Regions from separate parts of the Thermoanaerobacter uzonensis DSM 18761 genome, predicted to be linked through region 2. Evidence: predicted binding sites of a transcription regulator. Region 2 holds the regulator's gene; the other holds the start of a gene.

Region 1 (15,686 bases), on a different contig from region 2:
AAACGAAAGGATAAAATGTAATATATTGGACAAAATAATGCCCAAAATAACTCATATAGGCGGTCCTTTTTTTACAATATTTTCTTGTTTATTTTTAATTTTTTTTGGAAAAAACGATGTAAAAGCCTCGGCTTTAGAAGCTTTAACTGCGCTTACAAGCAGCCATTTGTTTGTTCAGCTCTTAAAAAGAAAATATACAAGACCAAGGCCTTATATGGTATTAACTAATACGAACACTTTTAAACATCTTTTAAAAGATTATTCTTTTCCTTCAGGTCATGCTACTGCCAGTTTTTCACTTGCTATGACTTTTTCGATGTTTTTTCCAAGCCTTGCAGTGTTCTTTATTTCGCTGGCAATGCTTGTAGGGATTTCAAGGATATACATTGGACTGCATTATCCTTCAGATGTATTAATGGGCTCAACGATAGGTATTACTTTTTCTTATCTAACCCATTTTATGGCTACAAAGTTGTTTTTGTAAAAAATTTTTCAAAATAGATTGACAGATTGTAAATAGAAGAATATAATGTAGAAGGACACAAGTTAATACAATCGTTAGGTGAGGCTCCTATACAGATATACGCTGCTGCCCGGAAACATCGAGAGATGCTAACGGGTCAACAAGTATTACCGAATTAAGGTTTTACTTAATGCAGCTGGAGGATGTTCCAAAGCTGTATAGTGCCAAAGCTCAACGAATTGAAATGTCTAAAAAACCTCTTTCATTCGTTGAGAGGTTTTTTAATTTGAGAAAAACGGAGGTGAGAAGAATGGACGGTGGAGGTAGTAGTAAAAACTATAAAGGTATATGTAATATGACATTGAAGAAGGATGGGCATAGTTTGAGGCCGTGTCCATTCTTCTCACACGTGGCCTTTCTATAAATTTTGTTCTTGGTATGATTGCCCATTTATCCCTTCTTTTGATGTCCTATTACATATGCCTCCAAAACAATTTTTAGACTAACTCCATTTAATTCCATCGTCTAAACGCGAAAGTTTTTCACAAAAAAACAAATACTGTAACTGTAAGGTTGCAAAAGACTCAGCATCCCTAGTCTATTATTGTGTTTTGGAGGTGTATGGTAATGATCAAAATTGCAAAGAAAAATGGTTTCACAGATACGATACTTGCTCAATTAATTGATTTTGCCAGAAAAGATGTTGATGAAATTTTGGCACAATTAGGTACAGATAGAGAAGGGCTGACTTCTGAGGAAGCAGAAGATAGGCTTGAAATGTATGGGTTAAATGAGGTAGCTCATGAAAAGTCGGCTCCTTGGTATATTCAATTGATTAAAGCTTTTATCAATCCCTTTATAGGTATATTAGTATTTTTAGCAATTGTGTCGTATATAACTGATGTACTTTTTACTGCACCTCAAGACAGAGATTGGAGCACTATAATTATTATTTCTATAATGGTAACGGTTAGTGGACTACTTCGTTTTGTTCAAGAGTATCGTTCTAATGCAGAGGCAGAAAAACTAAAAGCTCTTGTTCACACAACTGCTGCAGTTATTCGCAAAGATACAGGTGAAAGAGAAATTAAAATAGAAGAAATAGTGCCGGGTGACATGATACATTTGGCAGCAGGTGACATGGTACCTGCGGATGTTAGGGTTATTACTTCTAAAGACCTATTTATAAACCAAGCAACTTTGACGGGAGAATCCGAACCTGTGGAGAAATATCCAGATTTGAAAGAAGAAAAAAGAAAAGCTAAGGATTTAAACCTTTCAGATTTAGAAAATATATGCTTTATGGGTACCAATGTAGTAAGTGGGTCTGCAATTGCTGTAGTTCTTTCAACCGGTGACCGTACTTATTTTGGTTCAATGGCAAAATCCCTTGTAGGGCATAGGGCAATGACAAGTTTTGAAAAAGGTATTAACAATGTAAGCAAAGTACTTATCAAATTTATGGCAGTAATGTTTCCGATTGTGTTTGTGATAAATGGTCTTACAAAGGGTAATTGGTTGGATGCATTGCTTTTTGCCTTGGCTGTGGCTGTTGGACTTACTCCCGAAATGCTTCCAATGATAGTCACTACCAACCTTGCTAAAGGTGCTGTGACAATGGCAAAGCGCAAAACAATTGTTAAGAGATTAGATGCTATCCAAAATTTTGGAGCGATGGATGTGCTATGTACTGATAAGACTGGCACTTTGACATTAAACAAAATAGTCGTAGAAAAACATCTTGACATACATGGGAATGAAGATGACAGAGTTTTAAGGCATGCGTATTTAAATAGTTTCTATCAAACAGGTTTAAGAAACTTGATGGATGTAGCTATTTTAGAGTATGGAGCTGAAAAGGGTTTTAATGGCTTAGAAAAAATATATAAAAAAATTGATGAGATACCTTTTGATTTTGTAAGGCGGAGAATGTCTGTAGTTTTAGAAAGCGAAGGTGGGAAGAGACAGCTTGTAACGAAAGGTGCCGTTGAAGAGGTGCTTTCTATCTGTGAATACGCTGAATACAAAGGTGAAGTAGTTCCTTTAACAGATGAAATACGCCAGGAAGTAAAAGAAATGGTAAGGAAGTTAAATGAAGATGGAATGAGAGTGCTGGCAGTAGCACAAAAAAATGATGTTCCACCAGAAGGAGTTTTTGGTGTAGCAGATGAGACTAAAATGGTTCTTATGGGTTATATAGGTTTTCTTGACCCGCCAAAAGAATCTGCACCTTATGCGATAAAAGCACTTAAAGAGCATGGTGTGGATGTAAAAATTCTCACTGGTGACAATGAAATAGTGACAAAGAAAATCTGTAAAGAAGTTGGACTTTCTATAGAGAACATTCTATTAGGTAATGAAATAGAAAATATGACAGATGAAGAATTAGCAGAAGTAGCAGAAAAAACGACAATTTTTGCAAAACTTTCTCCTATGCAAAAATCAAGAATAATAAAGGCTTTACAAAGTAAAGGCCACATTGTTGGATATATGGGGGATGGAATTAATGATGCTCCTGCTTTAAGAGAAGCAGACGTTGGAATTTCTGTTGACTCTGCAGTAGATATCGCTAAAGAATCTGCGGATATAATACTTTTAGAAAAAAGCCTTACGGTCTTAGAGGAAGGAGTTGTAGAAGGGCGTAGAATTTTTGGAAATATTATGAAATATATTGCAATTACATCAAGCTCTAATTTTGGAAATGTATTTTCTGTTTTAGTGGCAAGCGCATTTTTGCCATTTTTACCAATGCAACCATTGCAACTTCTCTTCCTTAACTTGACTTATGATTTATCTATGACATCAGTGCCTTGGGATACAATGGATAAAGAGTATATACAAAAGCCAAGAAAATGGGATGCCACAAATATAGGCAATTTTATGGTATGGTTTGGACCTACAAGTTCTATTTTTGATATTACAACTTATGCCTTGATGTTTTTTGTAATTGGTCCAATAGTTATAGGTGGCTCTTACTTCTTGTTGCCTGAAGCATCTAAACTTCAATTTGTTTCGCTTTTCCAAACAGGCTGGTTTGTAGAAAGCTTGTGGACGCAAACAATGGTAGTTCATATGCTTAGAACCGAGAAGATTCCTTTTATACAAAGCATTGCTTCATGGCCGCTATTACTTTTTACATCAGCAGCCGTTACAGTAGGGACAATTATTCCATTTACTTCATTTGGAAAAGACATTGGAATGATGCCTCTACCGCCTATATATTTCTTATTCTTAATGGCTACGCTTCTTGCATACTTGACTTTGGCACAATACGTTAAAACAAGATTTGTAAAAAAATTTGGAAGTTTGCTGTAATTTTATCAGACAAAGGGGACGGTTCCCTTTGTCTGAAATTATAAAAAGCCTGTAAAAAGCCCGGACAAAAAACAATGTCTGGGCTTTTGTTTTTAAGTGAATTGAGATTTTCTTTTAGGTGCTTGACATGATTATGGAAATGTTCTACCATGGATATAGAAGGAACTATCGGTAGTCCTTAGAATTAATAGCGCACAAAAGTTAAAACAATGGAATGAAAATTGATGAGGAGAAAAAATAATTACAAAAATTATCAAACAAAAGGAACCATCCCCTTTGTCTGCAAAGTATTTTGATGAGGTGAGGTTATGAAAAGGATGAGGTATTTTTTATTGACAGTGTTAATGGTAGGGTCATTGATTTTGGCATCCTGCTCTAATGAATACGCAAATTTGGAGAAGTATCAATTCACTAAAAATTCTGACCTCAAGTTGGTTTATGCAGATGAGAAGAAAGTCATCATTGAAGATGGAGAAAACCTAGTTTTAGAGTCAAAAGGGAATTTTTACAAACTTCCCACAAAACTTGATTTAAAAAAAGGTGAAATCATAATATTGTTAAGCACAGAAGGGAATTATGCTTTGACAGGGAAAATTGACAAAAACAAGTTTTATGACGTAAACATTGTAAATTTAATAAAAGGGAATAAGCTGGAAGTAGAGTATTCAGCTGTTAAGTATATGATTTCAAGCCAATATTCGCTGCTGCCAAATGAGCAATATTTTGCATATGTTAATAAAGATGAAAAGGACAGCGATATGACGATCAAGATGGTGGATTTGACTGCTTTTAAAACTTATGATGTGAAAGTAGATATGCCTGTTACAAATGTTATAGCAGTAAAAAATGATAGTGGTTATCAGATATATTTTGAAAGCTTAGGAAAAGTATACAAAAAGCTTAATGAGGGAAAACCCACCTTCATCGCAAATGGGTATTTGCTATATGTGGATGAAAATGGAAATATATATTTGTACAGGAACATAAATATAAAGACGACAAAAGTATATAAAATAGATAAAAATAATAATGAAAAAGAGATAGCTTCATTAGATAAGCCCAGCTTATTGGTGAGGAAAAACGGGGATGTGGCTGCTTTTATCACGGCCAACGATAAAGAGTTTAAGTCATATGATATGGATTTAATCAATTTGAAAACGTCAAAGCACACCGTAATATCAAATGCTTCGGAAAACTTAAATTATGACATTCCGCTCTTTTATAAGAGAGGCAATATTGCCGTAATTTTCTACAAAGAAGGGAAAGCCGAAATGATTGATACAAAAAACGGAAATAGAATGGCTTTAAAAAATTTTGAAAAATATGTGTTTCCCAATTCAAATATGGAATTTGGCTTTAACATTTACGAGAATCAAATCATTGGTTTTAACAAAATTGTACAGCTTAAAAAACAAGAAAATAGTGTAAAGCTTATATTAGTGGATGCGGATAACAAAGTTTTAAAAACAATTGCTGAGCAGCAGCTAAAGTAATCTAATTAGCGGTTAATTTTGATGCAATAAAAGACAAATATATCCCTCATTTCTTTAAATATGTATATAAAAGTGCAGGTATTTCACGTAAAAAACCATAAGCTTCATCACTTAACATATATTTTTTTAAGAAGACGCCAGAATAACTTGCATCTATTCCAACACGCTTTGCTATTACACTTGCTCTTTTTAAATGAAATTTATTTGAAATAATTATCGCTGTTTTTAATAAATTTTTATCCATAATTTCCTTGGAAAAAAGTAAATTTTCATATGTAGAAAAAGATTTATTATCAGTTAAAATAATCTTTTCAGGTATGCCATTTTTTAAAAGATATTCTTTCCCTGCCTCAGCTTCCGAAATATTCTCTCCAGGACCTTTCCCTCCAGATACTATTATATACTTACCATACCCTTCTTTATAAAGTCTCAAAGCCTCATCAAGCCTTTCTTTGAAAAAAGGACTTGGCGTCTTTCCATATACTGCACAGCCTAAAACTATTATCACATCAGATTTTTTTGGTTTTTCATAAAGTGCAAAAGAAATTATCTGATATTCTAATGTTATTACCACTGTAACAAAAATTACTATTAAAACCCCTATAAACCTCAATAATAATTTCATTAAAATTTCCTCCAGAAAATTATTATAATAAAACCCTTTATATCATTATACAACATATATTATATTATTAAAACAATTCTTAACAATACACTTATAAATAACCAATGTTTGATAAAATGAAATTATGAACTTTTTACTTAGTTACGCGTTTAATTTGTAGAAGGGTGGGCAGGTGATGGAAGAGAAAGAACTAATATATAAAGCAAAAAATGGTAATAAATATGCTCTAAATGAATTACTCTCCCAAAACTATAATACTTTATTAGGATATTGCATGAAAATAACAGGTAATCCGATACTTGCCCAGGATATAGTACAGGAAACAATGCTCAAAGCTATTTTAAATATTAAAAATTTTACTCCTGAAGTCAAGTTCTCAACATGGCTTTTAAAAATCGCAACTAATACATTTAAAGATTATTTAAGAAAACACAAAAATATTGAACTTGTAGAAGAAATATTTTCAAATACTGAAGAAGATGTAGAAGAGACCGCTATGACAAATATTCAATACAGCGAACTAATGAATATTTTAATGAAACTGCCTTATGAGAAAAGAGCAGTATTCATTTTAAAACACTATTATGGATATAAATACCAAGAAATTGCGAAAATAATGGACTGCCCTGTTGGCACAGTACGGTCACGTTTACACAACGCTATAAAAGAAATAATGTCAGAAATGGGAAGAAGGGGTATATTGTGAAAAGAGAATGTAAAAAAATACAAGACAAAATAATTGATATTCACTACAATGAACTTACTGACAATACAGAAGTAATTTCACATATTGAAAATTGCAGTGACTGTTATACATTCAAAAAAAATTTAAAACTAACATTAAGTTACATGGATACCTTAGAAGTTAAAATTGATATGTCAGACTTGCAAGTAAATATCGCAGAAATTATAGAAAAGGCAGAGCAAATAAGAAATAAACGAAAAGATAGGCTTGAATTGCTTATTTTTATAACCACATCAATAATTTTCTTAATATCATCAGTATTATTTATGGCAAATTTGGATGTTAGGTTTCTCCTATACACGCAAATTTTCCTTTATTTCAATCTGCCATTAATCTTAATACCCTTTTACAAATTAAAGACTTCAAGGAGATGATAAAATGTCCAAAAACACATTAATTTTAATAATTGTAATACCCCTATTATTTCTTCAAGCTTTATGGATTTTTATGGATGCAAAAAAACGTGGTGAAAAATACTACTGGGCATGGGGGATTTTTGGACTCCTAAATATACCTACCTCTTTAATCATATACCTTTTTGTAACAAGGTATGGATATCTTAAATGTCCTAATTGTGGAAAAACAGTAAGAAATGATTACAAATTCTGTCCTTATTGTGGTACTTCTTTAAAGAAAACATGTCCAAAATGTGGAGCCGAAATAAAAGATGATTGGAAATACTGCCCTGAATGTTCAACAAAATTAAAATAATCTGAGGAGGTTTAAATTAATGATTGATAAATTAAGCAATCCTGAATTAATAAAACTACTTCTTCCTTTAGCTATAATCCAGTTAGGACTTACTGTATTTTCAATTTACAGACTTTCAAAAGACAAAGTTAAATATCTTCCAAAATGGGCATGGTTTTTAATTATAATCTTTGGAGAAATATTAGGTTGCTTGATATTTTTAACTATAGGCAGGGAGAGAGAATAACATGATAAAAGTTTTTAATCTAACAAAAAAATACGGTAAACATGAAGTTTTAAAAGGGATAAGTTTTGAGATTGAAAAAGGGAATATTTACGGCTTATTAGGGCGAAATGGTGCTGGTAAAACTACCACAATGAACATTTTAACAGGGCTTATTGATTATGATGAGGGAGAAATATATATAAATGGTAAAATGTTAAATAGAAATAATAGGAAACTAATTGACGAAATAGGATACCTTCCTGAAAATCCTACTTTTTATAACTACATGACTGGCAGCGAATACCTGTATTTTATAAGCAAAATAAGAGGTATTCCTCATCAAAAAGCTAACACAGAAGTGGAAGAACTCCTTAATATAGTAAAGTTAAAAGAAGTTGCCAACAAAAAAATACAAGGTTATTCAAGAGGAATGAAGCAAAAATTAGGACTGGCAGTGGCTCTTTTAGATAACCCTGAAATAATTTTTTTAGATGAACCTACATCTGCTTTAGATCCAGAAAGCAGATATGATATACTTAACCAAATATTGGAAATGAAGAAAAATGGGAAAACTATATTCTTATCTACCCATATATTAAGTGATGCTGAGAGAGTTTGCGACTATGTTGGCATACTTGATAAAGGTAAAATTATCTTTTCAGGAAGATTAAAAGAATTAAAGCAAAAATATATTCAGCCTGTGTATGATGTTGTCTTTGAAAATTTACCTACCAATGCCGAAGAAAAACTTAATAATGTAAAATGGATTGATGATATTAAAATAGAGAATGATATTATAAGTATTTACGTAAATGACATTGAAGCAGCAAAAAAGAATATCCTCAATGAAATATCAAAACTTGGTATACCTGTTATATCACTGCAAAGAAGAGAAAATACTCTAGAGGACATATTTATAAGGATGGTGAAGCAAAATGAACACCTTTAAAGCATATTTGAAAAAAGAAATAATAGAATCGTGGAGGCAATATAAATATCTAATACTTCTAATTGGCATTGTTCTATTTGCTATACTTGATCCTATAATCCTTAAATTGCTTCCAGAAATGCTTAAAAATAAAATAAATGGTGATTTAGCTTCTTTAATACAAATTGATATGAAATCTGCAGTACAAAATTATATAAAGGATTTAAATCAAATATCATTACTTATAGTGCTTTTAACACTCATGGGAATCCTAAGTGAAGAAGTGTCTTCACAAAAATTAGTGTTTCCTTATTCTAAAGGTGCTAACCTTTCAGCTATTGTCATATCAAAAATACTTCATTATTCTGTTACTTTGTCAATTTTCATAATAACTGGATTTGCTATTAATTACTATTACGCAACAACACTTTTCCATAACAACGTCATAGCTTTCAATAAAATATTAATATCATCTATCTTAATGTCAATTTATTATATTTTCATAATAACATTGCTTATATTTTTGAGTAGCATTTTGAAAAAAGGTATAATAGCTGCATTATTAGTATTAATACTTCATATAGTCTCATCAATATTAGTAAATATTGATAAAATAGCTAAATTTATTCCCTACAACTTAATTTCACTTGCGAATTCCTTTAGTACAGAAAATATTTTAACTACAATTATATCGGCAATACTATATTGCATAATATTGTCCATATTTACAATGAAAATAATGAACAAAATTGAAATAATATAACTTCTTCCCGAACAAGGAGACGGTTTTTTTGTTTCATATTGGAATGAGACAAAAGAACCGTCCCCTTGTCTTTTATAAAGAAATGTTATAGATGGAAGAAACGAAGTACAAAGATATACCAGCAAGAGCTTGAAATGATAGTAGAAGGAGGGAACATGGAAGAAGCATACAAGCGCGTTGTTGCAAATAAAGGAAGCCATGGAGTAGATGGGATGGAAGTAGATGAACTTCTACCGTATCTCAAAGAAAACTTTAAACCATAAAACAACAACTGCTGGAGGGGAAATACAAACCACAACATACATTTTCTGATAGCAGTTATGGATTCAGACCAGGACGCAGTGCAAAAGACGCAATAAAAGCCGCAGAAGCATATATAAATAAAGTATACGCGTGGGTTGTAGATATGGACTTAGAAAAGTTCTTTTTACAGAAATATTACAATTTGGCAATCAAAGAAGGAATTTGGAGGTTAATGGAGAAATATTACAATAAGGAGCATATAAGGAAAGAAACTCGGTTTTTATACTAAAATGCAAAAGAAAAGGCTATTTTAGTGAAAATTTATACTTTTGTCAATTGACAAGATGCTGGAAATAAGATACCATGGATATAGAAGGAATTACCGGTAGTCCTTAGAATTATTGGGGAAGGAGTGAAAATGTTAAGAGAGAGAAGGAATTTGAGAAATGCTTTTTGCTTACGACTAATTTTAAGGTAGGTTGATGGAATTAAATGAAAAGGATAGTGACAGTATTACTTACTTTGATATTAATATTTTCAACAACAGTTGTATTTGGAGCGACGGATAACGTATTAGAAAATGAACCAGCTGCGATTTTTGAAGGTAGTAGCATCGAAATGAGTGTGGTAGAAAATACTAAACTTTCTAGTATGGATTTTATTTATTTACCTAATTATAATGCTGACATTGGTGGAGGTATTTTACTTTCGGAAGAAATAAAAAGGCACAACAATAATGAATTGGCAAGATATGTAGCTAAATTATCAGTTGATTTTATTGTAGCTTCTCTGGCTTATCAATATAAATTAGGATTCCCTACGAGCTTTGTTATAGATCGCTTTACAAACACATTAATATCATGGTTTAATAATAACTATTTACAAGATACTTATACGGGAGCGTGGATGTGGAAAGCCTGGAGCAATTATGAGAATGTTTATGTAATTTATGTGACATTAGTACATTATTCTGATGGAACTTATACAAAACCTATAAAAGTCCAAACATTAGAGATTGGAAGGGAATACGGGACTACAGTTGAATATTATTACTAAAGGAGAATATCTATGAGGAGATTATTATTATGTTAGTGGTATGGTTTAATGCCATTTTAATTCTACTCGAATCTTTATATCAAGTGGTACTTTATATTTACAAATTGTCTGATAGAGATAAAATTCCTCCTTTAACAATCAATTTTGTAGAAAAGCGAAAAATGTTTTTTAGTAGATGGCGCAAAGTTCCTCTAGACGATGGGATTATATATAAAATGATTGGCAGGTCAAAAGTTAGGACATTTGTGTGGTTTATAGTTGGGATATTATTTTATGTTCATGCTAAAGGAAGAGGCGGTGAGATTGGAACTTATGTAATTTTTACAACTGTAATGTTCACAAATGTTTTAAAGCAAATTTACTTCTATAAGTATAAAAAATCTTTGAAAGGCGAAAAATTTTCTAAGGTGTTGCGAAGCATTATAGAAATAGAAATAGGTATGTACAACGTAGCCTTTGATATACCGATAGAAAAGAATAGTATATATGAAGTCATAAAAGATACATGGGTGAATATATTTGGCAGCATGTCTGTCATAATATTGGTATTTTTCGCTTCATATTTCGGAGTATTAGAAAAAGTTAGTATGCTGGTTATAATAATTTATTTAGCTGCTATTTTGAGTAAAAGATTTATTATGGTGCGAACTTAAAACTGTTAAGGCTAAATTTCTATTTTAGATCAGTATGTAGAAACGAGTAAAAACCCTCAGACAAAGGGGACGGTTCCTTTTGTCTGAGGGTTTTCGTTATTGAGATTTTTCATCTTCTAAATTAATTTCTTTAGAGATTTCATGAAGCATTTGAGGTGTTAGTCTCATATCAAAATGAGTTAATTCATAATATTTTGTGGCTTTTCCATCACTGGAGATTTCCATACTCGATTTTACAAGCCCTGCTTCTTCTAATTTGCGAAGATGGATGTATAGAAGAGGTCTGCTTATGCCCATTATTCTTGCAAGTTCGCTTATATACTGCCTATTTTCATACAGAATGCCTAATATTTTTATTCTTACAGGGTGGGATAGAGCATCAAAAATTTTTATAATCTTTGCCGGATCTAAATATTCTGGTGAGGGGTTGTGTTCAGCCATTTTAATCAACTTCCTTTAACAGCTTTTCTATTTTCTCCAGTGCACTTTTTACTCCATCTATTTCATTTAATAGATCGTTTGACATTTTTATATACAACTCATTTTGTTTTCGCATATTTGATACTTTTACAAAGACGAATATTGAGAAAACGGCAAAGATAACTGCTAAAATAAAAGGCGTAAAAAGTGTGATAATTGCAAATAAGTATATGCCCGATGTATTCATATTAATCCTCCTTTTTATTCTATATTTTCAAGTAATTTCTCAATAGATTCTGCTTTTTGACGTAAAGATGACAGTTTTTCTTGTGTCTCTTGAGTTAATTTAGAAAAAGCCTTATATTGCGCTTGAAGCTTTGTTATTTCAAGAACAATTGCTGTTAAAAAAATTATTGAAGTGATAGAAAGGGCGAGTATAAGATAAACAAATCCCATTTTAAAAGCCTCCTCATTTTTTTATTTCACATGTAATAATTATATTACATATGAAATAATTTGTCAATATGCATTTGCTATTTGGAGTAAGTTCTTTTATAATTATGTAAAATCAAATTTCATCCACAAAAGAAAGAGGGAGATAAATGGGATATGCAACTATTATCTATTATTTTTTTATAATCTTTTACGCAGTATTTTTTATGGGGGGAGCGATTTATGGCACTTTTGTGCCGGTTTATCTGGACTACATAGGTTATAGTAAGAGTGAAATTGGAATTTTGATGTCTTTAGGTCCTTTTGTCGCTATAATAGCTCAGCCGTTTTGGGGGATTACAAGCGATAGAGCGAGGTCTAAAAATTTTGTTTTGCAAATTTTATTTTTAGCTAGCATTTTTACTATGGCATTGTTTCCTTTGTCCCGCAATTTTTATTATCTCATAGCAGTTATAACTCTTTTCACATTTTTTCAAACTTCTACTGGTCCGATAAGTGATGCCATAACACTAGAGTATTTAAGTGAAACAAATCAAAAATTTGGTCCAATAAGAATGGCAGGAACAATTGGATACGCAGTGATGTCAGTTATAGCTGGCTGGTTTGTGCAAAGGTATATCGGAAGCATTTTTATTTTAAACATTGTAGTATTGTTTTTAGCCTTTATGATTGTATTTAAACTTCCTGTTGTAAAAGGTCATCAATTTGGAAAGGAAAAGGTTTCTATATGGAAGCTTTTTTCAGATAAAAATCTCGTTTTGCTGATGGTATTCAATTTTTTAGTACAGATTACGTTAGGATTTTACTATACTTATTTTCCTATTTATTTTAGACAAATAGGTGGAAACAATGAGCTTTTGGGCTGGGCTTATTTTATTTCTGCAATGAGCGAGATACCTTTTTTGCTGTATGCCGATAAGATACTTGAGAAAATAGGCACAAGAGGAGCGCTTATAGGAGCAAGCTTTGTGGCAGCAATAAGATGGCTTATCATATCGCTTTTTCAAAACGCATATTTGGTTTTGCCATTTCAACTTTTGCACGGTTTAATTTTTATAGTTTTATATTACTCTATGGCAACTTATATTAATCAAGAAGTTCCAAAAGAATTAAGGGCGTCGGGACAGACCATGAATAATTTAATAGGTATGGGTATTTCAAGGATTGTGGGAAGCTTACTGGGGGGATTTTTGAGTGACGCTTATGGAATAAAGGCAGTGTTTTTTTATAATTCTCTTTTGGCTTTTGCCATAGGTTTAATCTTTGGGTATATCTTTTTTAGGAAGATAGGAAGATAATTTTGTGAATTTAAAAAGGCAAAATTTTTTTATGAAAAACTCTTGAAAAAATTTTGTATGGTGGTATAATGTAAAATAAAAGTTGTATAATTATAAATTAAATATTGTATTTATGCGCAGAAATATTTTTTTAACGTTCTATGCATAAATATAAATTAAATCGTATATATATTAATAAATGACAGAGGATGTAAAAGAGGGAGGCACTTTAAATGGTGAGGGTAGGAATATTTGGGGCAACGGGTTATACGGGGGTCGAACTTATAAGAATACTTTCAAAGCATGAAAAAGTAGAAATAAAATATCTTTCTTCTCAAAGTTATAATACCAAAGCAATTTCGGATGTTTATTCATCTCTCATTGGTTTTTGCGACAAAGAGTTGGAAGATTTAAACCTAGAAAAGGCAATGTCAGAATGCGATGTCATATTTACGGCTTTGCCTTCAGGTCATGCTTCAAAAATTGCCAGAGAAGCTGTGAAAAAAGGAGTAAAGGTGATTGACTTAGGAGCTGACTTTAGATTTGACGATTATTCCGTCTACAAAAAATGGTATGGCGGAGATTATGAAAATTATGAAGGTATTAAAAGGGTATATGGTCTTCCGGAAGTTTACAGAGAAACTATAAAAGAGGCTGAAGTAGTAGGAAATCCGGGATGTTATCCTACAAGCGTTATATTAGGGCTTATGCCTCTTTTGAAAAATGGCATAATAGAGGGGGAGGTAATTGTTGATTCAAAGTCAGGTGTATCAGGGGCAGGTCACAATCCCTCCCATAACAATATGTATGCAGAATGCAATGAAAACATAAAAGCGTATAATGTTGCAAAGCATAGACATGTTCCAGAAATGGAGCAAGAACTTTCAAAAGCTTTCGGAGAAAAAGTATCTGTTGTGTTTACTCCCCACCTTACGCCAATGACAAGAGGAATTTTAAGTACTATGTATTGCAAACTAAAAAAAGATATGGATATAAACACTGTTTATAATGTTTACACAGATTTTTATAAAAATGAGTATTTTGTAAAAGTGTTACAACCTGGTAATTACCCCGCAACAAAAAATGTTTATGGGTCGAATTTTTGTCACATAGGGTTTGAAGTTGATAAACATACTAATACTTTAATAGTGATGTCTGCAATTGATAATCTTGTTAAAGGGGCGTCAGGCCAGGCAGTGCAAAATATGAATATTATGTTTGGAATAAATGAAAATACTGGACTTGATATAGTTCCAATATATCCTTAGATAAAAACACAAATAAAAAATAAAGGGATTTGGAGGATTTGATAATGGAAGAGTTGGAGATTTTAGAAGGAAGCATTGAACTGCCAAAAGGCTTTTTAGCTTCAGGCATTTTTGCAGGGATAAAAAAAAGTAAAAAGGATATTGCATTAATATATTCAGAAAAAGTGGCAAATGCAGCAGCAGTATTTACAACGAATAAGGTTAAAGCGGCGCCAGTCCTTCTTGATATGAAAAGAATAGAAAAAGGTACAACACAGGCGATCATTATAAACAGTGGCAATGCCAATGCCTGCACAGGAGAAAAAGGTTTTGGGGATGCTGTTAACATGGCAAAAAAAGTGTCACAACTTCTTAAAATAGATGAAGAAAATGTGCTGGTATGTTCTACAGGGGTTATTGGTGCACCTCTTCCTATGGAAAAAGTTTTAAAAGGGATTGAGACTGCGGCAGAAAATCTTTCAACAGAGGGTGGGTACCAGGCGGCTGAAGCTATAATGACAACAGATACTTTTTTAAAAGGTGTGACAACTAAGTTTGTAATAGAAGGCAAAATTGTTACAATGACAGGGTTTGCAAAAGGATCAGGTATGATACATCCAAATATGGCCACAATGCTTTCTTTTATACTTACAGATGCTAATATAACTAAGGTTGCATTAAATAAAGCTTTTAAAGAAACTGTAGACAAAACTTATAACATGATTTCTGTTGATGGGGATATGAGCACAAATGATACAGCGATAATACTTGCAAATGGGGAAGCGCAAAACAAAACAATAGAAGAAGGGGCTCATGAATTTGATGTGTTTTATAAAGCCTTAGAGTATGTGAATAAAACCCTTGCAAAACTTATTGTGAAGGATGGAGAAGGAGCAACTAAGTTCATGGAAGTAAATATTGTAAATGCAAAAACTGAAGAAGATGCAAGATTAGCTGCAAAGTCTATCGTAAACTCAAATCTTGTAAAAACAGCTATATTTGGTGAAGATGCCAACTGGGGAAGGATTCTCGCGGCAGTGGGGTATTCAGGGGCAGATTTTGACGTAAATGAAGTAGATATATATTTAA
Region 2 (15,686 bases):
ATAATATTTGAATTTCCTTCTTTTTCCCAAAAAATTTTAATTATTTGTAAAGACTTGCTTATTATTAAGTAGACTATTCATTTCATCGATCATCCATTCTGCATAAACAGCATATCCTTTTGTAGGGTCATTAACAAAAACGTGAGTAACTGCTCCTACCAGTTTCCCATCTTGTATAATAGGGCTCCCGCTCATACCCTGTATTATACCTCCAGTCTTTTTTAATAAATTCTTATCAACTATTTTAATTATCATGCTTTTAGAACTAGGAGTTTCTTGATACACTTTTTTTATAATATCAATATCAAATTGCTGTATGCCTGTATTGTCAATGGTAGCCAATATTTTAGCTGGCCCTTCTTTTATTTGGCTTTGATACGCTATGGGAATCTCTCCATACAAATCGTTCTTAAAATCTTCATACATATTTCCGTAAATTCCAAATTCAGTATTTTTTAATATATTACCTATTGTATCAACTTCTTCTAAAAAAATCCCTTTTAATTCCCCAGGTTTACTTCTTCTTCCCTGGTCAATAGAAGTAATTCGAGAATTCATAATCTCTCCATTTTCTATTGATAACATATGACCAGTGTCTATATCAGTTATAGCATGACCTAAAGCTCCATACATCTTGGTAGCAGGATAATAAAAGGTTAAAGTACCTATACCAGCAGTGTGGTCTCTCACCCAAAGACCTATTCTGTATTGTCTATCTTCTTTTGACTTTATAGGATAAATGGTAGTATAAAAAATATGATTTTTTCTATTTATTTTTAACTTTAAGGCTTTTCCCTGTAATTCATTTGCAATTTGTGTAATATCTTCTGCTTGCTTTATTTCCCTGCCGTTGACTTCTAATATTATATCTCCTATCTGTATTTTACCTTGCTTATAAGGACTATAAATTTTGCCGTCCTCTCCCATTATATCTGAGTAACCTACTACTAATGCTCCCTTTGTATTTAACTTAACCCCTATCGCTTGACCGCCGGGTACTACTTTTATGGTCGGAACAATGTCAACACTAATATGCTTTAAAGGAAATATTCCAAATAGCTTAAAATCCAAATTTACTGTACCGGTGTTTACTGCTTCAATAGTAATAGGTTTTTTCAAATTTAAAACATTTTTATCTTCTGTATCATTAATTTTTAAAAAACCTTTTTTATCAGCTTGAAAACTTACTTTTATTGGTATATTAAAGTTATAATTAACTTTTTCCCCTTGAAAAAATTTAAAACTTGAGGGGGTTTTTGCTATATCCTGTATAGGAGTAAAATAATTTGCAAATACTAAAAAAAAGCTTAAGGATATAAAAAGTAATAATCTTATTGTATTTTTTGTCATTTTCTCACTTCCTTTTTTGCGGCTTATTTAATCTAAAATTAACTTAACCTTTTTTAAAGTTTTATATACTGTCAATATATTATCCGATAGTAAAAGGAAGTGAGATTAAACTAAAATATTAAATTTTGCTTTTAAATTGAGATGCAATATCTAATAATTCTTTTGAATGTTCTAAAGTAGTCTGAGTAACACGCGATCCTCCCATAATACGAGCTAATTCATTTATTTTGCCTTGATAGTCAAGTTTTTCCACATTTATGTAAGTTCTTTCATTTTTTGCAATTTTGGAAATTCGATAATGTGTATCTGCCATAGAGGCAATTTGAGGCAGGTGAGTAACACAAATCAATTGAAGTTTTTTGGAAAGATATGCCATTTTTTCAGCTACTAATTGGGCAGTTTTCCCGCTTATTCCTGTATCAACTTCGTCGAAAATCAAAGTGGAAATTCCATCTGCGGAAGCAAGAATAGTTTTTAACGCCAGCATAATTCTCGAAAGCTCGCCACCAGAAGCAATTTTAGATAAAGGCTTCAAAGGCTCTCCTCTATTTGTAGAAATTAAAAATTCAATTTTATCAAATCCTGTTTCAGTAGGTTCTTCTATTTTTTCTATATTCACTTTAAAATAAGCATTTGGCATATTAAGTTCACCCAAAATTTGATTTATATTTTTTTCTATATTGTCTGCTATTTGCTTCCTTTTGAGATGTAATACTTCACCAACTTCTAAAATTTTTTCCCATAACTTTTGCTGCTTAAGCTTCAATTCTCGTTGCTTTTCTTCAAAATTTAATATATCCTCTAATTCCCTTTTTTTATTTTCTTTAAATTCTAAAACATGCTGTATTGTAGGTCCATATTTTCTTTTCAAGGAATTTATTTGATCTAATCGTATTTCTATTTCCTCTAAACTTTGCTGGTTAAAATCTAAACTATTCAAGTAATCCCGTATCTGTAAGGCACAATCCTCCAATTCATAGAGAATATTCTCCAGCTTATCTTTTAAACTTTTTAGCTTTTCATCTATAGAAAGAGCAGTTTCTAAATTTTTAATTGCAATATGTAAATTATCTAAAACAGAAAAGCTCCCACTACCTTCGTACAAAATTTTGTAACTAGAATTCATAGCAGTAAATAATTTTTCGAAATTCATCAGCAAATTTCTTTTTTCCACCAACTGACTCTCTTCTTCTACACTTAAATTCGCCTTTTCAATCTCTTCAATTTGATACTTTAAAAGGTCAATTGTTTCATTTTTTTCTTTTTCATCTTTAAAAAAAGCTGAAATCTCTTTTTGTATCTTGTTATATTCTTCTAACAGCTCCTTAAATCTTTTTTTTAAAGTTTTAAACTCTTGGTCTCCAAAATTATCTAAAATAGAAAGATGTTTAGTATTGTCTAAAAGGAACTGATGCTCATGTTGGCCTAAAATATCTACCAAGAAAGCACCTATTTTACTCAAAAAAGAAAGAGGCACTATTCTACCATTTATCCTACAATAACTTCTTCCACTGCTTGTAATTTCTCTATTTATTATCAAAGTATCATCTTCTTCTAAACTCAAACCTACTTCTTCCAAAATTTCTACGATTTTATCCTTATTGGAATCCACAAAAAATATTCCCTCAACGATAGCTTTTTCTTCACCAGTACGTATTATATCTCTGCTGGCTCGACTACCTAAAAGCAGCAAAACCGAATCAATAACTATAGATTTCCCTGCCCCTGTCTCTCCAGTTAATACATTGAATCCTTCTTTGAATTGTAATTCTACCTTGTCAATGAGTGCAACGTTTTGGATGCTAAGTGCTAAAAGCATAGCAAAACCCCCAAAAATCACTTAACCAACTTTTTGAACTTTTCTAATAATTCTTGAAGAGTTTCTTCATTTCTTACTAAAACAAAAATAGTATTATCTCCCGCTAATGTACCTACTATATTCTTCCAATTTAATGTATCAATGGCCTCTGCTGCTGCAGGAGCTGTGCCTGATAACGTTTTTATGACTATGATATTTCCGGCATAATCAACGCTCACTATAGACTCAGACAATAAAGTCATTAGTCTATCTGTAATATGGCTGTCTACTTTTCCCATCGGGGCGTATTTATATCTTTTTCCATCCTCTGTTAAAACTTTTATCAGTCTCAATTCTTTTATATCTCTTGACACAGTCGCTTGAGTCACATCAATACCTTGTTTTTGAAGTTCAGCTGCTAACTCTTCCTGTGTTTCAATTTCTTTTTCAGAGATTATTTCAAGAATTTTTGCGTGTCGAGCTATTTTCATCATATTAATCTTCACCTCTTTTAATTTTTATCTTTCTGTAAGTTTGTCCCTCAATAAGTCAAAAAAATTGGTATTTTTTACTTTTATAAGATTGGTATATTCATTGCTCTTTTTAATGTAAATTATATCTCTATAATCAAGTTTATATCCCTGTTGTCCGTCGGTTGTTATCATTAAATCTTGATTCTCTTCGCTTATTTCCAACCTGATGACATCATCTGGTGAAACTATTATAGATCTTGAATATAAAGTATGTGGACAGATAGGTGTTATTATTATAACTTCTACTGTAGGATATACAATAGGCCCCCCTGCTGAAAGTGAATAAGCAGTTGAACCAGTAGGAGTTGCAATTATTACTCCATCTGCTAAATAAGTATCTACATAGTTATTATTGACATAGGCATTAATACGAGCCATTCTTGAAAAAGCTCCTCTTGTAATGACAATATCATTTAAAGCTCTAAAATTAATAATCTCCATATCATTTTTAACTACATTTGCCTCTAGCATCATCCTTTTTTCTACTGTATATTCTCCTTTATATATTTTATCTAAAGAAACAAACACCTCATTTACATCTACTTCCGTAAGAAATCCAAGATGACCTAAATTTACGGCGAAAATAGGCGTGTCAAAAGGCGCACAGAGCCTTGCAACATTTAAAATAGTACCATCTCCACCCAAGGCAATTATAAAGTCGCATTTACCATATATATCTGTAGATTTTCTACCGTATTCATCATAACCCATTTTAGACGCAACTATTTCGTTAAGATATGGTTCAGAACTATGCTCCAATAGCCATTTTACTACAGATTTTGTCACTTCTAAGTCTTTATCTTTATTAATATTTGGAATTACACCGACTTTTTTCATTATAATATCACCACATTTATCATATTCTACAAAAAAACAAATTTTCCTGCTAAAGATTTTATTTGTTCAAATTTTTAAAAGCCTCTTCTACAATTTTCGTAATGTCAAAATTATGTTGTTTTCCAATTCCCTTTTTTCCGCAAATTAAATATTCTATATTGCCTTCTGCCCCTTTTATAGGAGAATAGGTAATACCTATTATACCGTAGTTAAACTTTTGAAACAAACTCACAATTTTTTCAATCACTTCCCTATGAACGGCAGGGTCTCTCACGACACCTTTTTTACCTACTTTTTCTCTCCCTGCTTCAAATTGAGGTTTTATTAAAGCTATCAAATCTCCCTCTGGTTTTAAAAATTTATCTGCAGAAGGTATAACAAGTTCAAGGGAGATAAAAGAAACATCTATTGTGATCATGTCCACTATTTCAGGCAATGTCTCTAAAAATCTTATATTAGTCTTTTCCATATTTATGACACGAGGGTCATTTCTTAAACTCCAATCCAATTGCCCGTATCCTACATCTACAGCATATACTTTCAAAGCACCGTGTTTTAAAAGGCAGTCAGTAAAACCTCCTGTGGAAGCTCCAATGTCTAAGGCAATCTTGCCAGTTACATTAATATTAAATGTTTCTATAGCTTTTTGTAACTTTAGCCCACCTCTACTGACATAAGGCAAAGAATTAGTTTTTACTTCAATTGAAGATTCTGTGTTGACAAACTCTCCAGCTTTTTCAATTTTCTTGCCATCAACATATACTTCTCCTGCCATAATAGAAGCTTTTGCTTTTTCTCTTGAGGAGAAAAGGCCTTTTTGAACAAGCAATACATCCAATCTTTCTTTTTTTGAAGCCATATTTACCTCATTTCCTTATATTTTTGTAGTATAGTATTTGCGATAGACTCGGCATCTAAATTGTATTTTTTAAACAAGCTTTCTACATCTCCATGTTCTATAAATTTATCAGGAAATCCTAAGCATAAAACTGGTTTGTAAATTCCTTTCAAATTTAAAAGCTCTAGTATAGCGTTTCCAACACCACCAGCTATTACATTGTCTTCCACTGTAACAATAAATTTAACTTTGTTTGAGATATCCAAGATCAGCTCTTCATCTAAAGGTTTGACAAATCTCAAATTTACAATAAATGGTTGTAAATCAGAAGCTTTTAAAATCTCTTTCGCTTCTAACACCTTCCCTACCATTCTTCCTAATGCAAAAATTGCTATTTCTGTTCCCTCAGATACTAACTCTGCTTTTCCAAACTCTATACTGCATTCTTTTGTAATATCAAATTCTCCTACTTTTCCCCTTGGATACCTTATGGCAACAGGGAAGTCAAGAGTCCTTGATAATTTAACCATTTCAACTAATTCATTTGCATCTTTGGGAGACATAATCGCTATATTAGGAATTGGCCTTAAATAAGATAGGTCAAAAACTCCTTGATGAGTTTCTCCATCCTCTCCTACAATTCCCGCTCTATCAATTGCAAAAACAACAGGTAATTTTTGTATACATACATCGTGTATAAGCTGGTCATAAGCTCTTTGTAAAAAGGTAGAATACACTGCAAAATAAGGTTTATATCCTTGTACTGCCATTCCTGCGGCAAAGGTAGTAGCATGCTGCTCTGCTATTCCTACATCAAAAAATCTTTCAGGAATCAATTTTGCAAAATGAATAAGCCCTGTTCCCTCTGGCATGGCAGCAGTTATTGCAACAATTTTGTCATCTTTTAATGCCATTTCAGTAAGAGTCTTTCCAAATACATCAGAATAAGTCGCCTGCCCCTCATTTACAAACTTACCTGTTTGTATGTCAAAAGGAGCTGCAGAATGAAACTTATCAGGAAATTTTTCTGCAAATTTATATCCTTTGCCTTTTTTTGTGATAACATGTACTAAAATAGGTCCTTTTATTTTCTTCGCTCTTTCTAAAACCTCTATAAGGCTATCAACATCATGTCCGTCAATAGGTCCTAAATATGTAAAACCCATCTCTTCAAAAAACATTCCTGGCACTAATAACTGTTTTACAGAATCTTTTATCCTTTCAATGTATTTATGAAGACTTTTCCCTATTGGAGGTACAATATTGAGTAAATTATCAACCTCTTGTTTTAATTTATTATAGGTAGGATCAGTTCTAAGTTTACTTAAATACAAAGATAAGCTACCTACGTTTTCCGAAATAGACATCTCATTGTGATTTAGCACGACAATCAAATCCGTTTTAGACCTTCCTGCATTATTTAACGCTTCAAGAGCCATGCCACCTGTCAAAGCTCCATCACCGATTACCGCTACAACAGAATATTTTTCACCCTTTAAATCTCTTGCTGTGGCGATACCCAATGCTGCAGATATAGAGGTGCTACTGTGACCTGCTCCAAATATATCATGCACACTTTCCGCTCTTTTAATATAACCAGAAAGGCCATTGAATTTCCTCAAAGTATCAAACTGGTCTTTCCTACCTGTAAGCATTTTATGCACATAGCATTGATGCCCTACATCCCAGATTATTTTGTCAACTGGCGAATTAAAAACATAGTGAAGTGCAACTGTAAGCTCAACGATTCCAAGATTTGAAGCTAAATGTCCACCTGTTTTAGATACCTTTTCTACTAAAAACTGTCGTATTTCTTCGCAAAGCAGTGAAAAGTCCTTTTTGTCTAATTTTCTTAAATCATAAGGACTATCAATTTGCTCAAGCATTTAAAACCCTCACTTTCTTTTTTTCCTTTTATTATTCTTATAATCTGGCAAAATTTTTATACCCATGTTTTTTTCTATCCAAGCAAGAATTACAGCAACTGTATAAACAATGGACTGGCTTTTAGCTATACCTATATTTTTACCAATAGCTTTTCCTCCAATTGTAATGGCAGATAATAAACCTCCTAAAATCGCAGTATAAAGAGAACCTTCGGGCCCCTCAAAAGCTAATTTTACAATTATTGCCATCAGAGCAGCACCAGAAACAATTCCAGAAATATCTCCTACTACGTCATTACAAAAATTAGCCACCATATTAGCATTTCTAAGAAGTTTTATGCCTTCCTTTGCTCCAAATACTTTTTTAGCTGCCATTGCATGAAAAGGTTCTTCTCTACCTGAAATTACTGCTATACCTATTATATCAAAAACCACACCAATTAACACTATAAAACCAAGAATACAAAAGGCTACAAAGAGATTGCTTTTTTTTAATGCAATATCAGAAAAAAAATTTAATACGGTGGCAAGAAAAAAGGTTATAATAGTTATATGTAAAATCCACTTATAATTCGTATTTATATTTTTATTTTTCATAATAAAAAAAAGACCTCCTAATATTATAGAGGCAAAGTGGTAGCATATTGGGTAAACTTTGCGGCTTAGGTCCAGTAGGATTTCCCAAGCGAGCACTGAACGTCGCCGTTCAGCGGTTCCCCTTTAAGCCCGCTTTTACCTTGTCACCAAAGGTAAGACTGGACTACCACTTAGTCCGCACCGTAATCCCCAATATGCCGCCCGACAAGACGCAGCCTAGGAGTTTTCCTCAACAGAGGAACCAACCCCTATCCTCTTTTGCAATTCGGGTTTCATCAGCAATAGCCAGTAATTCAAGAGCTCTTTGAATTATGGCTTACAACTGATATCCACCCGAATCACTCAAGGCAGGCTACACTGTCCGCAGCTTTATGGCCGCGAGACAGGTTCATCCTACCCCGTAGCCCGTAAAAGCCACGCAAGTAGGTCTCCGCGGAGGAAGGGTCAACGCCCACATGCCATTGTGGATCGCCCCCCCTCCTTAACTCCCAGCACCAGCCCCCAACTGGGCGTTGAAAGCCAGCACCAGGAACTTCATCGATGTGCCCTTGACGGATTTTTAGGCCCGTCTTCGGGATTAGCGCCTCTGACTAGGATACTGCACCACTTTGCCTTTCTTTTCAAGGTATTTTAATTATAACATAATAAAAAAGACAATATCAAACCTCTACAAAGTCGTTAAAAGGTTGCTACATTCCCTTAAATATCAAAAAACTCATTCCCTTTGAAAAGTATTGTCAATACTCCTTTATTCTTCAGTTTACTCTCTCAATTAAATAATTAGACAATTCTTTAAGAAAGAGCGCTTTTTCTCCAAACCTATCTAAAATCTTTATAGCATTCTGTGTAAGCTCTACAACCATCTCATGAGATTTTTCTAATCCAAAGATATTGACAAAAGTAAACTTGCCTTTTTCTTTATCACTACCTACTTTTTTACCCAATTTTTCCTCTTCTCCTATTACATCCAATATATCATCTTTTATTTGAAAGGCAAAACCTATTAAGCGGGCATATTCCCTTAAGGCATGAATATCTTCTTCTGTAGCACCAGCAATGTAAGCTCCTGCACAAACAGAGGCTTCTATCAAAGCCGCTGTTTTGTGTTCATGAATGAATTTTAATTCTTCATAGGTAAGCTCTGTGTTTTGTGAAAGTATATCTACCACTTGCCCACCAATAATTCCTTTACATCCTGAGGCTGTCGCAATTTCATTGGTAGCTTTCAATATTCTTTCATAATCTTCAGGATGTTCTAAAGCATGTCTTACTAACACTTCATACCCTAAATTTAAAAGTCCATCACCAGCTAAAATTGCTATAGCTTCTCCATAAACTTTGTGATTTGTGAGCTTTCCTCTTCTTAAATCATCATTATCCATGGCTGGAAGGTCATCGTGAATCAGAGAATAAGTATGAATAAGTTCAATCGCACAAGCTACAGGAAGAGCTTTTTTTATATCTCCTCCTAAAAGCTCACAAGAAGAAAGGCATAAAACTGGTCTTAACCTTTTCCCTCCCGCAAACACACTATATCTCATTGCTTCATAAATTATCTCTGGTTTTTCATCTATATCAAGTATTCTGTGTAGTTCTTTCTCAACAAGCTGTTGTTTTTCTCTTAACTTTTCTTTAAACATCCTTTTCCTCCTCTTTAAAATCAATTTCTTCATTTTCGTTGATGAGAAGGGTTATCTTTCCTTCAACCTCACTTAACCTTTTTTCTAATCTCTTAGAAATTTCAACACCTTCTTTAAATAAGTTAAAAGACTCTTCCAACATTAAATTTCCTTTTTCTAGTGTATTTACAATTTCTTCTAATCTCATCATTTCTTCTTCAAAAGTCAATTCCTCATTCATTCTCTTTCACCTCTTGTACAATCGCTTTAGCTTTGCCGTCTTTAAATAAGATTTTTATTTCATCATAAGGTTTTGTTTCTCTCACGGAGGAAACAACCTTTTCTTGTTTATTTAAAACAATTGTATAACCTCTTGTAAGCACTTTTAAAGGGCTCAAAGAATTCAACTTTTCTGCTAAAATTAAAAAATCATTTCTTTTATGTTGGTATATAGAAAGCATTTCATTGTATAAAGAGGCTGTTAAATTTTCAACTTTATGCCTTAAAATTTCACTTTTCTTAATGGGGCTATTAAGATACAAAGCCCTTTTAAGCCCTTCAAATTCTTTTTTCTTGCGATTTAATTCAGCAGTCATCAATGTTAATAATTTCGTTTTTAATAAAAACAATTCCCTTTGGTAAACTTTTATGTCTGGTACTACAATTTCAGCAGCTGCAGAAGGGGTAGGAGCTCTCAAATCCGCCACAAAATCAGAAATAGTAAAGTCTGTCTCATGGCCTACAGCAGAAACAACTGGTATGCGAGATGCATAAATACATCTTGCCACTTTTTCTTCATTGAAAGGCCAAATTTCTTCTAATGAACCTCCACCCCTTGCTAAAATAATTACATCAATGTCTTCCCTTTTGTTCAAAATTTGAAGAGCATTACATATTTCATTGGCGGCTGAGCTTCCTTGCACCAAAACAGGAACCACTAAAATGTCTACTGTTGGATTTCTCCTTCTCGAAATTGTTATTATATCTCGTATTACAGCCCCTGTTGGAGAAGTCACCACAGCAATTTTTTTAGGATGTTTAGGGATAGGTTCCTTTTTATCAGAATCAAAAAGTCCTTCTTTTTCCAGTTTCTCTTTAAGCTTATTAAAAGCAAGGTATAAAGCCCCAATACCCTCCGATTGAATAGACTGCACATAAAGCTGATAAGTACCGCTTTTCTCATAAACTGTTATTCTACCTGTAGCAATCACCGACATACCGTCCTGCAAAGTAAAATTTAAAAGTCTACTATATTCATTAAACATCACACACTTTAAAGAAGCTACTTCATCCTTTAAAGTAAAATATATTCCAGTGCTGTGATATTTTAAATTAGAGATTTCTCCTCTTACTCGGACATTTCTCAAAATTATATCATTGTCCATCATTCTCTTGATATAGTCCGTTATCTCACTGACGTTAAGTGCTTTTAATTGCATATTTAAAAGCCTCCAGGGTGTTTTTAAGTATCATAGCTGTCGTCACAGGCCCAACTCCTCCTGGAACTGGTGTTACATAAGAACACAAGTCTTTTACAGATTCAAAATTCGCGTCTCCATATATATTTCCATCGTAAACGTTTATACCTGCATCTATAAGAATTGTCCCTTCTTTAATCATATCTCCCTTTACCAAATTCATTTTTCCGGCTGCCAACACCAAAATGTCTGCTTGTTTAGTATAATAAGCCAAATCTTTTGTCTTTGAATGGCATACCGTAACTGTACAATTTTTATCCAATAAAAGCTTAGCTACAGGTTTTCCTAAAATATTGCTTCTGCCTATTACAACTGCGTGTTTTCCCTCAAATTGAGTATCAATACTTTCTAGAATATGTAAAATTGCTTTGGGAGTACAAGGAACAAAAAGAGGTTTTCCAGCAAAAAGCCTTCCCATATTATAATTAGATATACAATCAACGTCTTTATAAGGGTTTATAGTATCATAAACTAACTCGGCATTAAAGTTTTTAGGAAGAGGCATTTCTATCATTATGCCGTGGGTATTTTTATCTTCATTTAAAAACTTTAAGGTGTCAAAAAACTTCGACTCTTCACTTTCTGAAAAATAATAGATTTCAGCCTCAATCCCAACATTTTCGCAAGCTTTAACTTTAGAGTTTGCATAAACCTTTGAAGACTCATCATCTCCAGCCATCAATATCGCTAATCTGGGCTTGTAACCAAACTCCTTTATCTCTCTTTTTACCTCTTCTCTTATCTTTTTGGAAATCTCCTTACCATCAATTATCATTTGATTCTCCTTCCTCCAATCCTTTATCTCTTACAAACGCTCCCAATAAACCGTTTATAAACACATGAGAATCTTCAGTACTGTATTTTTTAGCTATTTCTACTGCTTCGTTTATAGAAATATTTACAGGAATATTCCCGTATTGCATCTCATAAATGCTGCACCTTAAAATAGCCAAATCTATTTTGGGCATGCGATTAAGAGCCCAATTTTGAGAGTATTTTTCTATTTCCTTATCAATTTCTTCTAAATGTTCAATAGCCCCTATTACGGTATTTTCTATATACTCTTTTTGTTCGCCTGGGTCGTTTTCCTTATAAAAATTCTCAAATATTTTGCTTATAGGTAACCTTGAAACGTCGTATTGATAAAGCATTTTTACAATCCATTCCCTGGCTTCAGTTCTGTTCATTGTCCCAACTCCTTGAATTTTACTTCTTACATATATTGTACCATAACTCTACTTAAACTAACCCTCTGTCTAGCAGAGGGTTAGTTTAAGTAGATATTTTAATTTTCCTCTTCTTTAACTTGCTGTTGTTTTTTATTTTCCTTATCCATATTTACCCCTTGAACGTGAATATTGACTTCAACAACTTTTAATCCTGTCATATTTTCTACAGCATTTTTAACATTTTCTTGTACATTCCAAGCTACTTCTGGAATTCTAACACCATAATCTACAATTAAATACAAATCTATTGATACTTCTTTTTCTCCCAGCTCTACTTTTACACCTTTACCTAGATTCTTTCTTCCTAACATTTCAGAAAGTCCGTTTACGACTCCCCCGCTCATTCCAGTTACTCCAGGTACTTCCGTTGCCGCCAAGCCTGCAATTACACTAACTACTTCTTCAGAGATTTTAATAGTTCCTAACTCTTGATTTTCATTTGAATTTACATTTTCTTCCATAAATTTCACCCCCTTAAAAATCAAAAATTTTTTAGAGAAAATAAATATTTGTCAAATAAATTATATCATAATTGTAGTTACAAAAACAATTAAGTTTTCTTATTCCAGCCTCGTCATAATTTTTATATTATCTAATGAGACTCCTGTCTGCCTGGAGACAATATCTACAATTTGTGCCACTTCTTCTTCTGACAGTTTATCTGCCTGTACAATTACATTTACTATTCCATTATCTATCATCACAACTGCATCTTGAAACCCCTTAGCTTTTATCAAATTTTCTATTATCATCTCTTGATTTGTTATTTCTGTAAGTTTTATTATTTGCCTTTGAGCTTCGTCTCTTGTCGCTTCACTGGTATTTTTATTTTCTACTATTTCCTTTAAAGCATCAATACTTCTACTTCTATTTATTTCTCTTTCTTCTCTATAAGTAGTAAATATTCCAGTGAAAAGTTTATCTTTTTCTGTACTAGTTTCCTTTGCAGAAGAAGTACTTGTTTGAATAACTTGTGAATTCTGACTGTACCCATTTTTAGCAGCTTCTTCTTTTTTATTGGTATACCCATAGTTTAAAACAAAAGCAATAGCAATTAGCAAGACAAGGGATATAATCGCTATAAGCTTTTTTCTCATATAGACCATAAAAACTCCTCCTCATTCTTATTTTGAAGATATTACCTTTACTTTATAGGCAGGAATCCCTAAAGCAGTTTGAACTGCCGAAGAAAGTTCGTATCTTAATCTTGGATCTTTTGCTCCATCAGCAACCACAATCACTCCCCTTATTTCTGGCATTATTCTTTTTAATACAATAGGAGTATTTTGGCCAGAGGTATCTTGAGAAGTTACTACTTTGTTGTTTGATTCTGTTTGAATGGTTTCTCTTATTCCTCCATTACTATCTTTTTCATTTGTAGTAGTACTGGATTCTACCACATCCATTGCTGCTACTACCTCTTCATCTGAATTTAGTGTTATGAGGACTTCAACATTTCCCACACCTTCAATTCTTGACAATATATTTTTTAAATCTTTTTCTAATTTTTGAGCATAATCTTCAGTATTACTTTCTTTTTGAGCTAAAACCAATTCCTTATTTTCGTTGTTATTTGAAGGGCGAGGTCTTGAAAGAGTACTCGCACCTATTAACAAAATTAAACCTATTAAAAAGATAACAGTCAAATTCTCAACCAACTTTTTATTATCTTTTAAAAATTTATCTTTAAGTTTATTAAAATCCACTCAAGTACCTCCTTTCAATTTATTCCTCATTTATAGATATATTCTTTAGTGGTACATTATAGAATGCACTTATTGTTTTTTTAATTTCTTCATAGTTAAATTTTTTATCTTCTATCGGTTTTGCTATTTTCCCTGAACCTTGAGAAACCCTTCTCGCATTTCTAAAAGATAAGGTTATTTCTTTAATTTTTCCAAACTCTTTGTCGTTTATGTTTTCTATAAAAGAAACATCTACTTCCACTCCCTCAATTTCATACAGATTTAAAAGCTTTTCTTTAATCTGTTCAATCAGCCTTTTCTTGTATTCTGCCACAATTAGGTTATTCCTCTGTTTTTCCGCTTCTTTTGAGATTTGCTCAATATTTACGTTTTTTAAAAAATAATCATTTTTAAATACGTAGGCTTCTATATTTGCTCCTCCTTTTAAAAAATTTATCAAGGGATTTAAGATAGTAATCATAATTACAAACCCTATCGCAACTTTAGCATATTTTTTTAAACTAGAGGAAGGAACTAAAAGTTCTAAAACTATCGAAAGAATTGCAATATAAATTATCTGTGCTATCCAATCTTTTAAAAACTCCATTGTTTCACCTACCTCAGCATAGTAGTAATATTAGCAGTCCCTATAATAGCTGTTATTGTAAAAAACATCATCACAGTGACAGAAGCCAATACCCCAAAAATATAAGTTAAAGAAGTTGCCACCTCTGAAAGGCAATTTACTATCCTTTTGTCTGAGATTGGCTCAATCACTGCTGCTGCAAAGCGATAAATGATGATAAGAGAAAAAAGCTTTATTAAAGGCACTGCAGAAATTATCACTATCGTTATAAGCCCATAAGTGCCTACTGCTCCTTTTATCAATAATGATGCCCCTATAATTGCATCGACACTATCAGACAAAAGCCCTCCTACCACTGGCAAAAAAGCACCTACTGTATATTTCGCTGTTCTCGATATTACTCCATCTGCCATTGAAGAAGATAAACCTTGTATAGTTATTACTCCTAAAAAAATACTCAATAAAATTGAAATAGAAGCTGTAGACAAAGTCTTAAAAAAATCCCCCATTTTATTCAAGCTAAATTTTTCAGAAATATTTCCTACAATTTTTACAGCTGTCATGAGCAAAATAACAGGCAATATAAAATCCCTCATCAGATGAGCTATAAACTCAACTGTCACAATGACAACAGGGTGAAAAAATGCTGCAGAGGTAAAAGCACCTACTGAGACAAGTAAAGTTATAAGTACCGGTAGCATTGATTGCATAAAGTCCACCATGTTGTCAATTGCTTCTTTGCCAATTCCTAAAGCTTCTGTGAAGCTTTTAACCCCTATTAAAATAAAAACTATATAAACCGCTAAAAAAGCAATCTCACTTATATTTTCATTTTCAAAGGAACCGTGTAAATTCATTAATATACCGCCAATTACAGCCAAAATTAAAAGTTGTGTTAAAAGTCTTACAGAGGAATATAATTCTTTGAAAAACAATTTTAATAAATTTTCAAAGAGTTCCTTTATATTAAAAGGTTGTTTTCCTGATATCACATCTCGTATATAAGTTTTTATATCAACATAGGGAAATATATTGCCATTTTTTTGATTAGCTTCTTTTACAAAGCGGTCAATCTGATAAGTGTCAATACCTTTCAATTGGCTTTCTATATCTTGTTGTCCCGTATCCGCTCTGGCAGTTGTTAATAAAATCATAATCATTAAAATCACAAAAAGTACCTTTTTCAATCTTTTACACCTCACGGCATTATTGAAAGAATTGTTTCCATCAATGCAACAATTATAGGTATT

What was found. Region 2 encodes ArgR, which controls arginine synthesis, uptake and breakdown. Its sites were predicted from a motif close to ANTGNATAAANATACA; they were not measured.
Region 1: the regulator ArgR is predicted to act here: its motif matches at 13,511-13,526, upstream of argC (N-acetyl-gamma-glutamyl-phosphate reductase).

The regions. Positions count from the first base shown of each region.
Region 1 covers NZ_FQUR01000011.1:94,443-110,128, forward strand. The annotation lists gene BUB32_RS07245 (phosphatase PAP2 family protein) at 1-484, shown strand, start outside; M-box (ykoK) riboswitch at 548-710, shown strand; gene mgtA (magnesium-translocating P-type ATPase) at 1,091-3,778, shown strand; gene BUB32_RS07260 (hypothetical protein) at 4,087-5,271, shown strand; gene BUB32_RS07265 (YdcF family protein) at 5,318-5,896, opposite strand; gene sigY (RNA polymerase sigma factor SigY) at 6,072-6,602, shown strand; gene BUB32_RS07275 (zf-HC2 domain-containing protein) at 6,599-7,015, shown strand; gene BUB32_RS07280 (zinc ribbon domain-containing protein) at 7,020-7,352, shown strand; gene BUB32_RS07285 (PLDc N-terminal domain-containing protein) at 7,372-7,578, shown strand; gene BUB32_RS07290 (ABC transporter ATP-binding protein) at 7,580-8,506, shown strand; gene BUB32_RS07295 (ABC transporter permease) at 8,493-9,248, shown strand; partial or broken gene BUB32_RS07300 (group II intron reverse transcriptase/maturase) at 9,339-9,675, shown strand; gene BUB32_RS07305 (hypothetical protein) at 9,984-10,547, shown strand; gene BUB32_RS07310 (hypothetical protein) at 10,577-11,200, shown strand; gene BUB32_RS07315 (ArsR/SmtB family transcription factor) at 11,297-11,641, opposite strand; gene BUB32_RS07320 (hypothetical protein) at 11,643-11,867, opposite strand; gene BUB32_RS07325 (hypothetical protein) at 11,882-12,076, opposite strand; gene BUB32_RS07330 (MFS transporter) at 12,223-13,371, shown strand; gene argC (N-acetyl-gamma-glutamyl-phosphate reductase) at 13,584-14,618, shown strand; gene argJ (bifunctional glutamate N-acetyltransferase/amino-acid acetyltransferase ArgJ) at 14,663-15,686, shown strand, end outside.
Region 2 covers NZ_FQUR01000008.1:191,172-206,857, forward strand. The annotation lists gene spoIVB (SpoIVB peptidase) at 37-1,350, opposite strand; gene recN (DNA repair protein RecN) at 1,469-3,169, opposite strand; gene BUB32_RS04270 (arginine repressor) at 3,187-3,642, opposite strand; gene BUB32_RS04275 (NAD(+)/NADH kinase) at 3,667-4,518, opposite strand; gene BUB32_RS04280 (TlyA family RNA methyltransferase) at 4,577-5,377, opposite strand; gene dxs (1-deoxy-D-xylulose-5-phosphate synthase) at 5,380-7,242, opposite strand; gene BUB32_RS04290 (hypothetical protein) at 7,252-7,839, opposite strand; gene BUB32_RS04295 (polyprenyl synthetase family protein) at 8,595-9,479, opposite strand; gene xseB (exodeoxyribonuclease VII small subunit) at 9,472-9,699, opposite strand; gene xseA (exodeoxyribonuclease VII large subunit) at 9,692-10,897, opposite strand; gene BUB32_RS04310 (bifunctional 5,10-methylenetetrahydrofolate dehydrogenase/5,10-methenyltetrahydrofolate cyclohydrolase) at 10,878-11,711, opposite strand; gene nusB (transcription antitermination factor NusB) at 11,701-12,123, opposite strand; gene BUB32_RS04320 (Asp23/Gls24 family envelope stress response protein) at 12,222-12,626, opposite strand; gene BUB32_RS04325 (SpoIIIAH-like family protein) at 12,726-13,271, opposite strand; gene spoIIIAG (stage III sporulation protein AG) at 13,290-13,871, opposite strand; gene spoIIIAF (stage III sporulation protein AF) at 13,891-14,457, opposite strand; gene spoIIIAE (stage III sporulation protein AE) at 14,466-15,623, opposite strand; gene spoIIIAD (stage III sporulation protein AD) at 15,635-15,686, opposite strand, start outside.